DNA from 3 places in the Aurantivibrio infirmus genome. Region 3 is predicted to be linked to each of the others. Evidence: predicted binding sites of a transcription regulator. Region 3 holds the regulator's gene; each other region holds the start of a gene.

Region 1 (3,692 bases), on a different contig from region 3:
ACAACGACATCACTTTCTTCTAATTTTTTCGTGACCGATAAGGATTCAAGCTCGCCGCCGAGATCGTTAGCGACTTCGCTAATCGCCATATCCCTGCGCGCTTCGTAGGCTGCATCCAATATCTGCCAATTGAAGTTCGCCTCTTCGGCCTCAATGCGCTCAATGGTCGCGCGGGTCGTGGGTTTGACCGAGATCACGCCACAGTACTCGGGCATATTGGCGGCGTACTCTTCAGTCCCTATCGCTCGAGATAAATTGATAATCTCACCCTTGTCCATCGTAATAAGCGGCCGCAGCACCAACAATTCAGTCACTGAATTGATGACCCGTAGATTGGTCAGGGTTTGACTGGAAACTTGAGCCACGCTTTCCCCAGTCACTAAGGCGCCAATTTTTAAGTCGCGAGCCACCTTCGTTGCCACCCTTAACATCATCCGCTTTAACACCACTCCCATTTGAGAGTTGTGGACATTCTCTAAAATCTCGCTCACAACACCCTCAAAAGGCACGCTTATAAACCGTACATTGTGCGATGCTGCGAACTTCTGCCAGAGGTAATAACTTACTTCCTTCACGCCTAGCTCATGGGCTCGCCCACCGAGATTAAAGAAACAAAAATGAGTGGTTAAGCCTCGCTTGTTAGTAAGATAGCTCGCAACCGTCGAATCGAAGCCCCCGGAAACCAAAGAAAGGACTGGCTCTTGAGTTCCGAGCGGATAACCCCCCAAACCCTGCTGCTGCTTCAACACTATAAAACAGCGCTGTTTTACGATTTCCAAACGGATGGTGATGTCTGGGTTCTTTAATTTCACCTGAGCTGATTCGCAACCGCGATTCAACACCGCGCCGACCATACGCTCCACGTCTATCGACTTAAAGGCATGCTCGCCAGAACGTTTCACCCTTACAGCAAAGGATTTACCCATTAAAGATTCCTGCCAAATCAATAGCACCTGGGGGCCGATATCTTCTATTTGCTCGAAATCAAATACGGTCACTTCTGCGAAATAAGCAATTCCTGGAGTATTCGCCAACACCCCTGCTACCTTCGCGGTATCCTGTTTGGAGTCACTCGGGGCGACAATATCGAACTTATCCCAACCCGCTTTAACTTCTATCCCCGCGACTAAAGATTTCAGCAAGCGGTGCAGATTGCGTCTCAGCTGCTTTACGAAACGCTTACGGACTGGCGGGCTTTTAATAGTAATTTCAGGAAAAAACTTAACAACAAAATGCATGTAGACGTAAAACTCCAATATGTATTGAATTCAGCTCGAAAAGTTTGAGCACAAGAGGGGCTGAGCAACTCGGCCTAATTCTCGCCGCGAAGTATAGGCTAAGCACTACAGCAACTCATCGACTAGCGATTAGAATGGAATCGGAATCTATACACTATGAATACAATATTTAGAGACAGCACCCTCAAGAAGCACCGATAGCACCGTTATGGATCACTTTTACCCAAAACGAACCTATTTGGTGCACACCTCGCTCTATTTACGCCAGACTTATGTCCTCATGCCCCGTTTTCCTTGGGCTCTAGAACTGATGTAGAATGGCAAGCGTTTTGCTAATTCACGAACATCCTTTAGCTTGATCTACGATCTGCAATGATCCTTGGGGCAGCAATAAGGAGTGTGAGGATCAAAATCCCTATAAAACTTTTAAACCATAACGATTTGGCTAGGCCATTATTGGAGGACCCAGCATGTCAGAGAACACTCTGAAATTAATAAAAGAAACAGAAGCTCAGTGGGTTGATCTTCGCTTTACAGACACTATCGGCAAAGAACAACATGTATCAATTCCTGCATCAGTTGTTGATTCCGACTTTTTTGAAGAAGGTAAAATGTTCGATGGTTCTTCTATCGCGGGATGGAAGGGTATTAACGAATCAGACATGATTTTGATGCCAGATGACTCTACTGCTTTACTTGACCCATTCACCGACGAAGCCACCGTCATCCTTCGCTGTAATATTGTTGAGCCTTCATCGGGACAAAGTTATGAGCGTGATCCACGTTCAATCGCGCAAAAGGCAGAAGATTACTTAAAATCAACCGGTCTCGGTGATAAAGCGCTGTTTGGTCCTGAGAACGAGTTTTTCGTTTTTGACGACATTAAGTGGGGCGCAGACATGTCTGGCGCTTTCTACAAAATTTCATCTGAAGAAGCAGATTGGTCTTCTGAGCACCACTTTGAAGACGGTAACATGGGCCATCGGCCTGGCGTTAAAGGCGGTTATTTCCCAGTTCCTCCTGTCGACTCACTACACGATCTACGTGCAGCAATGTGTGCTGCGATGGATCAAATGGGCTTAGACATTGAAGTTCACCATCACGAAGTAGGCACTGCGGGCCAATGTGAAATCGGCGTTGGCGCAAATACGCTTGTTAAGAAAGCTGATGAAGTTCAGGTTTTAAAATATTGCGTTCACAATGTGGCGCACTCCTACGGCAAAACAGCGACTTTTATGCCTAAGCCATTGGTAGGTGATAACGGTAGTGGTATGCACGTTCACCAATCGTTTATGAAAGACGGCGTTAACCAATTCGCAGGTGATGCGTATTCAGGAATGTCTGAAACGGCGTTATTTTACATTGGTGGCATCATCAAGCATGCGCGCGCCTTGAACGCTTTCTTGAACGCCTCAACAAACTCCTACAAGCGTTTGGTCCCTGGATTCGAAGCACCAGTCATGTTGGCTTATTCAGCACGTAACCGTTCTGCATCAATCCGAATTCCTTTCGTTCCTAGCCCGAAAGGCAAGCGCATCGAAGCACGTTTTGGCGACAACACAGCAAACCCATACTTAGGTTTTGCCGCCTTCTTAATGGCTGGCCTCGACGGTATTAAGAATAAAATCCACCCTGGTGATCCAGCTGACAAAGATTTGTATGACCTTCCTCCAGAAGAAGCCGCAGAAATCCCAACTGTTTGCTCTAGCCTTGAACAAGCATTGCAGGCACTCAGTGATGACCGTGAATTCCTCAAGGAAGGTGGCGTGTTCACTGATGATGCGATCGATGCATACATCAGCTTGAAGTCAAAAGAAGTTCAGACTTTGAACATGACAACTCACCCAGTTGAATTTGATATGTACTACAGCGTTTAATTTAATCGCAAGCAACAAATTAACCCCCTATCGCGCGAGCTATAGGGGGTTTTTATTGCCCATAGTTTGGGTGCTAAACCACCATAGATTTGATAATCCTATCTCGACTCACCAACACGAGCCAAAATTTGGCTTCTAAACAATCAATACGCACCAGAATCAACCACCCCTTGAAGTACTGATCTCCTAAGCTTACATCAACAGCGCATCACTGTTAGTGCGCCATACGCGCAATCTGCACCAATTTGGATCACGTTATTAGCTTTTCTGCTACACTCGATTAACCCAACGCCCGTACAAGTCGCGAGATTACTCACTCCCCAAAAAGTCCCTCCGAGTTAAGCAAACTGGTTTATTTTTTGCAGTCGTCCCGCTAATTACATAAGGCTTTATTCATGTCGCAAGATCTCGACTTCAAACTTTTATTGGAAAACTTATCGACCGCAGTTTTGGTTGCTGATAGCCGCTTGAGTTGCCAATACCTCAACCCCGCTGCAGAAGTTCTGTTTGCTGTGAGTCGAGAGCAAGTGTATGGAGGACCCATAACGAATTGTTTTTATGAGTCTGAATCAGCGCT
Region 2 (3,692 bases), on a different contig from region 3:
CTGTTGGTGACTTTGGCGACTATTATGATGTTGGGACCATGGTTGATTACGGAATTAATGGATTTATTCAATCGATTATTTACCAGCGTTCCGATCATTATCGGTTAGCACTGTATGTGGTTTTTTACGGACGAACAAATACTCGAATTTGTGGGTGGATATTTCTTTCCACTTTGTCGAATCAGTGCATTCTTTTTAGCCGTACCCATTATCGGAACAAAATTGGTTCCTGCCAGAGTGAGATTTATTTTGGCGGCAGCGACGACAATACTTGTTGTTCCTCTATTACCACCGCTTCCTAGTATTCCTAGTTTTTCTGTCGAAACTCTTTTGGTTGTTGTTCAGCAAGTGCTAATTGGTCTAGCGATGGGCTTTGTTCTACAGGTCGTTTTTCATCTTTTCGTTGTTGCGGGCCAACTGATGGCGAATAAAATGGGTCTAGGTTTTGCATCAATGAATGATCCAAGTAACGGCATAACTGTCACTGTCGTCTCACAATTCTATCTAATGTTAGTGACTTTGCTTTTTTTAAGTTTAAATGGTCACTTGGTGATGATCGATATATTGGTCAATAGTTTTCAGACTTTACCGATAAGTCAATCAGGAATACCTATTGAGAATTATTGGCGAATTGCTGAGTTAGGTAGTTGGATGTTTTCCAATGCGATTATTATTTCGATGCCAGTGCTGACATCGCTGTTAGTTGTTAACTTGGCTTTTGGTGTAATGAGTCGATCTGCACCTCAAATCAATGTGTTCACCGTTGGTTTTCCAATTACGCTTATTTTTGGTTTGGTTCTTATCTGGTTAAGTCTGACAAGCTTTTTTCCGAGTTATGAAGCCTTGGTCGACGAAGGTTTCTTATTTTTAAATGATACGATTACGATCCGGTAATTTTTTAAATTTAATTTGAGCGTTATACCGTTATGGCAGAAGGCGGCGACAGTAGCCAAGAAAAAACCGAACAGCCGACCCCCAAACGCTTAGAAAAAGCGCGGGATGAGGGGCAGACAGCTCGTTCTCGAGATTTAACAACAACGGCAATTTTATTAGGCGGTAGTTTTGGCTTGATGATCTTCGGCCCCTTGGTTGCGACGAGTATGTTAGACATTATGGCCTACTCATTCGTGATCGAACGCGAATCTATTTTTGACAGCAGTATGATGATCGCGAAGCTCGCAAAAGCATTTGGCACGGTTTTTTGGAGTATCTTGCCGCTAATGGGAATTCTATTAGTCGCTTCGGTATTGGGCCCTATCAGTTTGGGCGGTTGGCTATTAAGTGGTAAGGCTATGGGGCCAAAGCTCAACCGAATGAATCCCATCGAAGGCCTAAAGCGTATGTTTTCGATTAAGTCGTTGGTGGAATTAGCAAAGGCAATTGCAAAGGTCGCTTTGTTACTATCCGTAGCAATTACTTTTTTATTGATACGACAATCGCATATATTATCGTTATCGAATCAAGCGTTAGAACCGTCAATAATTAATTCTCTTTGGGTCGGTTTGTGGGCAGCAATCATTTTATCTGCAGCAACTATCGTGATCGCTTTGATCGACGTACCTTTTCAATTATGGGATCACTCCAAAAAATTGAAAATGAGCCGTCAGGATATTAAGGACGAGCACAAAGATTCTGAAGGCAAACCGGAAGTTAAAGGTAGAATTCGGCAGCTCCAACGGGAAATGGCAAATCGTCGCATGATGTCCTCAGTACCGGATGCTGATGTCATCATCACCAATCCGACACATTATTCTGTCGCATTAAAATATAATCCGGAGATGATGGAAACACCCGTCATGTTGGCAAAAGGTATCGATCAAACTGCGTTAAAAATAAGAGAGATCGCCAAGGCCCATAACATCGAAATTATCGAGTCACCACAATTGGCGAGATCGATTTATTACACCACCGATATTGATAAAGAAATACCAGGCGGTCTTTATGTCGCAGTGGCGCAAGTTCTGGCCTATGTGTTTCAGTTAAGAGATTACCGTAAAAGCCGCGGTCGTCGGCCGGTTTATCCTCGTTCCCTTTTCGTCCCTCCTGACTTACGTCACGACGATAAATAACTTCTCGCCATCGTCAAAAAATCTACCGTTGTTGCAGATCGTGCTAGCGCTTCAAACATGTCCAAATAAATATTCGCCGCTTTCATCAAAACGGTACAGAACTTGCGATCTACTCATTAGCCCGGCGTTTAGCGTCAAGATACCGACTTAAGTTAAGCGGTAAACGACGGGATTAAGTGACAAAGAAGCCAATTGGTACGGTAACAACTAATAATTTGACGGCTCGGGTAAAGCGTTTTATGGCAAGTTCTTCAGCAGGGCAATTTGGATCGACTAACGGCGGTAATTTTTTCCGCAATTTGCGTATTGCTAGCAAGGGAAACCTGGGTATACCTCTAATGGTCATCATGCTGATGGGAATGATGATCTTACCCATGCCAGCCTTTCTGCTAGATGGCTTCTTTTCTTTTAACATTGCCTTGTCGATCGTCGTTCTGTTGGTTGGCATCTACACCTTGCGCCCATTAGATTTCGCGGTATTCCCAACCATTCTCTTGGTTGCGACATTGTTTCGTCTCGCATTGAACGTCGCTTCTACTCGTGTGGTATTGCTCGAAGGCCACAACGGAGGTGATGCGGCGGGTAAAGTTATTCAATCTTTTGGCGAAGTTGTGATTGGCGGTAACTACGCCGTTGGTTTAGTAGTCTTCATTATTTTGATGATTATTAATTTTGCGGTGGTTACGAAAGGCGCGGGTAGAATTTCGGAAGTGAGTGCGCGTTTTACCTTGGATGCGATGCCGGGCAAACAAATGGCCATTGACGCCGATTTAAATGCAGGGCTAATAGAGCAAGATGAGGCACGAGAGCGGCGTGCAGACGTTGCGAATGAAGCAGATTTTTACGGCGCAATGGATGGTGCGAGTAAATTCGTGCGAGGCGATGCGATAGCGGGGATTTTAATCTTAGTTATTAATATTATCGGTGGTCTTACTGTTGGAATGGTGCAGCATGAGTTAGATTTTTCCGACGCTTTGGAAAAATACATTTTGCTAACCATTGGTGATGGTTTGGTTGCGCAAATTCCTTCGCTGTTGCTATCAACTTCCGCAGCGATATTAGTGACGCGTGTCAACAGCGCTGAAGAATTACGTAATCAAGTAATGACGCAAATGTTTGACTCTCCTAAAGCATTGTCAATTGCGTCGGGAATATTATTTATTATGGGCATCATACCAGGCATGCCCCATGTTGCCTTTTTAGGGCTCGCGTTTTTAACCGGCGGTTTGGCTTATTTTATTGCGCGGAAGCATGCCTTACCGGAAATTGTCGATGAAGAACCAGAACAACATTTTTCACGTCGGCAATCACCGAGCGGATCATCCTCAAGTGCAGGACCTACCTTACGCGCGGAAAAAATCGAAACACCTGCCGAGGACTTGAAAGATATCACTTGGGACGATGTTACCCCAGTAGACATGATTGGACTTGAAGTAGGCTATCGCTTAATTCCTTTAGTCGATAAAAATCAGGGCGGTGAGTTATTGGGGCGAATTAAAGGTGTTCGGAAAAAATTATCACAGCAAGTGGGGTTCTTGGTTCCTTCTGTGCATATTCGGGACAACCTTGATCTCACACCTACGGTCTATCGATTAACGTTGATGGGTGTGACCTTGGGTGAAG
Region 3 (3,692 bases):
GAGTACGTGACGGCGAAAGAAGAGATTTGATATCCATGGGTGCAGGCATAAGTGTAGGGCATTTAAATTGAGAGCGACTATAAGTCGCTCAAAAGTGGTTAGTGATTCAGGGGATTGTAGTGTAAAAATATTAACGATGACTGTTTAATTTTTCTTTATGTTTAATAAGTTGCCGATCCAGTTTGTCTGATAACAAATCAATTGCTGCGTAAAGGTCTTCTGAATTAGCGTTAGCAAAAAATTCCTTGCCGCTTGCGTGAATGGTTGCTTCTGCCTTTTGTTCTAGCTTGTCAACGGACAAGATAACGTTGACGTTGGTGATTCGGTCGTGGTGTCGTTCAAGTTTTTGCAACTTGGTGTCTACATAGTTCTTTATAGCGGGAGTGAGATCTAGGTGATGACCGCTGGTGTTAATTTGCATAGAGTGGCTCCTAGGTGATGATAGGCTGCTATCAGCCGTTGAAAAATACTTTGATAAAAAACAAGGGCAATTTGATCACTTTTTGGATCGCTTTTAGAACACATTTGGCACAGGCTATCAGAAAATTTTTCATTCTGCTTTGATAAAGATCAGACAAGCCTTTTTCGTTCATTAGATGCGGGGATTGAGAGTGATTCACGGTATTTTGCAATGGTGCGGCGCGCAACTTGGATTCCTTGTTCAGATAATAGCTCGGCAATTTTGCTGTCACTGAGAGGTTTTTTAGGGTTCTCCGCCGCAACCAGTTTTTTAATGATAGCGCGGATTGCCGTACTTGAACATTCACCGCCTGTGTCGGTGCTCACATGGCTTGAGAAAAAATATTTTAATTCGAAAATCCCCTGAGGGGTATGCATATACTTTTGCGTAGTCACCCGAGAAATCGTCGATTCATGCATGCCCACCGTTTCTGCGACATCGTGTAGTACCAGGGGTTTCATCGCTTCTGCACCATAATCTAAAAATCCGCGCTGCTTCTCAACGATACAGGTTGCTACTTTTAATAAGGTTTCGTTTCGACTCTGTAGGCTTTTCAAAAACCAGCGTGCTTCTTGCAGGTTGTCTCGTAAAAAGGTGTTGTCACTACTGGAGTCTGCGCGTTTGATAAGCGATGAATATTCCGGACTGATTCGAATTTTTGGTGCAATTTCGGGGTTTAGACGTACTGTCCATCGGTCATCTTCTTTGCTGACATAAACATCGGGCACAATGTATTCAGTTTCGCCCGCATTGATTAGGTCGCCTGGTCTTGGGTTTAAACTTTGTATCAGAAGGATTGCATCACGTAGTTCATGCTCTTTAAGCTTGGACTTTCTCATGATCTGTTTGTAATCACGAGTCCCCAATAATTCTAAGTATTCTTGTACCACCAGTTTTGCAGCTGAGAGGTGTTCTGTGTCTGGTGATAGTTGTTTTAATTGTATTAAGAGGCATTCGCTTAGATTCTGACCACCGACTCCCGGAGGATCAAATTGTTGGATGCGGTGCAAAACGGCGACGACTTCGTCTTCTTCAAGCTCTTCAAGGGTGTCATGTAGCCCCAAATAGATGTCGGCAACGGTCGTAGATAATAGGCCGCTGGGCTCTATTGCATCGATTAGTGCTAGAGCAATAAAATTATCCCGCTCTGACATGGGAGTGAGGTTGAGCTGCCAGGTGAGGTGATCAATAAGCGATTCTGTGACTGTACGGCGAGAGTCGAAATCAAAATCATCATTATCCGGCATCGACGAGGAGGGGGTGGAGCTCGAAGGCTGGTAAATATCGTCCCAACTGGTGTCAACCGGCAAGTCATTCGGGAGATTCTCTTCCCAGCTTGCATCGTTTAGATCGGTACTCGAAGTATCTTGCTGTTGATTGTTGTCCGATGAGAAGTCATCGCTATTCGTGGTATTTTGATCGTTATTATTACGGTCTTTTTCGTTGCGAGATTCGTTTTGCTCGCTACCCTCATTTTCTTCGATTTCCAGCATTGGATTGGAGTCGAGGGCATCTTGAATTTCTTGCTGTAGATCTAAAGTCGATAACTGTAACAGCCGAATGGCCTGTTGCAGTTGGGGGGTCATCGTGAGCTGATGGCCGAGTTTTAGTTGCAGCGATTGTTTCATAAGATTAGCAGGCGACTTTTCGATTCTGCCAGGTGGAGGCGTGCTTTCCTTGCTTGAGATGTACTAGGTTTGGTTCTTCGGTTTGACATCCAACAACTCTACTTCTGGGTGATACGTGTACTTTAGTTATCTAAAGAGTTTAATTAAGGGTTTTGCTTGAGAGGCTAGGAATGGACGAGGGCCTTACATATTCCAATTTGAAATCCTGACAAACTTGGAATATTTCACCTTCGATTAAGATAGCCAAACAAAGCGGTGTTATTTGCACTGAATCTTTAGTGTAGACAGGCTACCTGGAAGGGGCAATTTTGACAAGCAATGTTTATGCCCAGCTCTGAACATGCATTGAGCTGTATTAAGTCTATGATAAATAAGAAAAAACTATAAAGGTATGAGCAGCAACTGTGTTGATTCAAGCTAAAAAAGTAGGCCGCAAGCTCTATAAACGAAAGTTTTCGCCCAGGTAGACCTTCTGAACCGTACTGTTATTGAGCACAGCTTCGGCATTACCCGCTTCAATTATTTGCCCTTCGCTCACAATGTAAGCGCGTTCACAGATATCAAGGGTTTCTCTAACATTGTGATCAGTTATCAATACGCCGATACCTCGGTTCTTGAGGTGAGCAATAATATTTTTGATATCGGAAACTGAAATTGGATCGACGCCTGCAAAAGGCTCATCAAGCAAAATAAAGTCGGGATCAGCAGCGAGGGCTCGAGCGATTTCAACACGACGGCGTTCGCCTCCCGAAAGAGCCATGCCAAGATTTCTTTTCAAATGCGTGATGTTGAATTCTCTTAGCAGCTCATCTTTTTTGTGAATTCTTTGTTTTCGGTTTAACCCTTTACGTGTTTCTAATACCGCGAGAATATTGTTTGCGACACTCAGTTTTCTAAATACCGAAGCTTCCTGTGGTAAATAGCCTATACCTGCTTTGGCGCGATCATGCATGGCATATTGAGTGATATCTTTATCATCGATAAAAACCTTGCCGCGAAGCGGTTTTATAAGCCCAGCTATCATGTAAAAGCAGGTGGTTTTACCGGCTCCGTTCGGGCCCAGCAGGCCGACCACTTCGCCACTTTTTACGCTGAGCGAAACGTCGACGACAACTTCACGACCTTTATATCGTTTGGCTAGATTAGACGCGGTGAGTTGAGGCATCGGAATATCTTATTGACTGTCAGCGGAGTCAGATTCTGGCTCCGCTGGTGTTGGAATTTTGGGTTCAGCTGTTGTCCACACTGCTTCGCAATTATTGGAGCCTGAGGATGTTTGCGCGGTAATGTTAATCTCATAACGATCGCATTTTGATTCCGACCCGTCTTGTTTGAAATTAGCATCGCCGATGATAAATACTTTTTCAATGCCATCGACGATTTCATATTCAATGACGTCGCCAGTGCCGATGATCAGGGGCTGGTTTTCTCCGGGTTTTTGTTGAAAGGTTGCCGGCGAACCTAAGGCAACTATTTTTTCAATTTCATTTTTAGCGTTGCGCTTAACGGTTGCCTTATCGGCGGTAATTTTCAATGTGCCTTGTTCGAAAACGACATCGTCTTTAAAAATCACCACGCCAGTTTTGTTGTCGTATTCAAAACCG

What was found. Region 3 encodes sigma-54, which starts transcription at its own class of promoters, with help from an activator protein. Its sites were predicted from a motif close to TGGCACANNNNTTGCNNT; they were not measured.
Region 1: glnA (glutamate--ammonia ligase) is a predicted target of sigma-54. The motif match lies at 1,557-1,574, and genes of this name have one in related genera.
Region 2: flhA (flagellar biosynthesis protein FlhA) is a predicted target of sigma-54. The motif match lies at 2,161-2,178, and genes of this name have one in related genera.

The regions. Positions count from the first base shown of each region.
Region 1 is NZ_BAAFSK010000001.1:153,749-157,440, reverse strand. Features, by position in the region: gene thiI (tRNA uracil 4-sulfurtransferase ThiI) at 1-1,238, opposite strand, end outside; gene glnA (glutamate--ammonia ligase) at 1,709-3,115, shown strand; gene glnL (nitrogen regulation protein NR(II)) at 3,511-3,692, shown strand, end outside.
Region 2 is NZ_BAAFSK010000003.1:558,761-562,452, reverse strand. Features, by position in the region: gene fliQ (flagellar biosynthesis protein FliQ) at 1-108, shown strand, start outside; gene fliR (flagellar biosynthetic protein FliR) at 115-894, shown strand; gene flhB (flagellar biosynthesis protein FlhB) at 927-2,069, shown strand; gene flhA (flagellar biosynthesis protein FlhA) at 2,309-3,692, shown strand, end outside.
Region 3 is NZ_BAAFSK010000007.1:94,682-98,373, forward strand. Features, by position in the region: gene ACYUCY_RS15680 (PTS sugar transporter subunit IIA) at 1-37, opposite strand, end outside; gene hpf (ribosome hibernation-promoting factor, HPF/YfiA family) at 131-421, opposite strand; gene ACYUCY_RS15690 (RNA polymerase factor sigma-54) at 571-2,088, opposite strand; gene lptB (LPS export ABC transporter ATP-binding protein) at 2,528-3,253, opposite strand; gene lptA (lipopolysaccharide transport periplasmic protein LptA) at 3,263-3,692, opposite strand, start outside.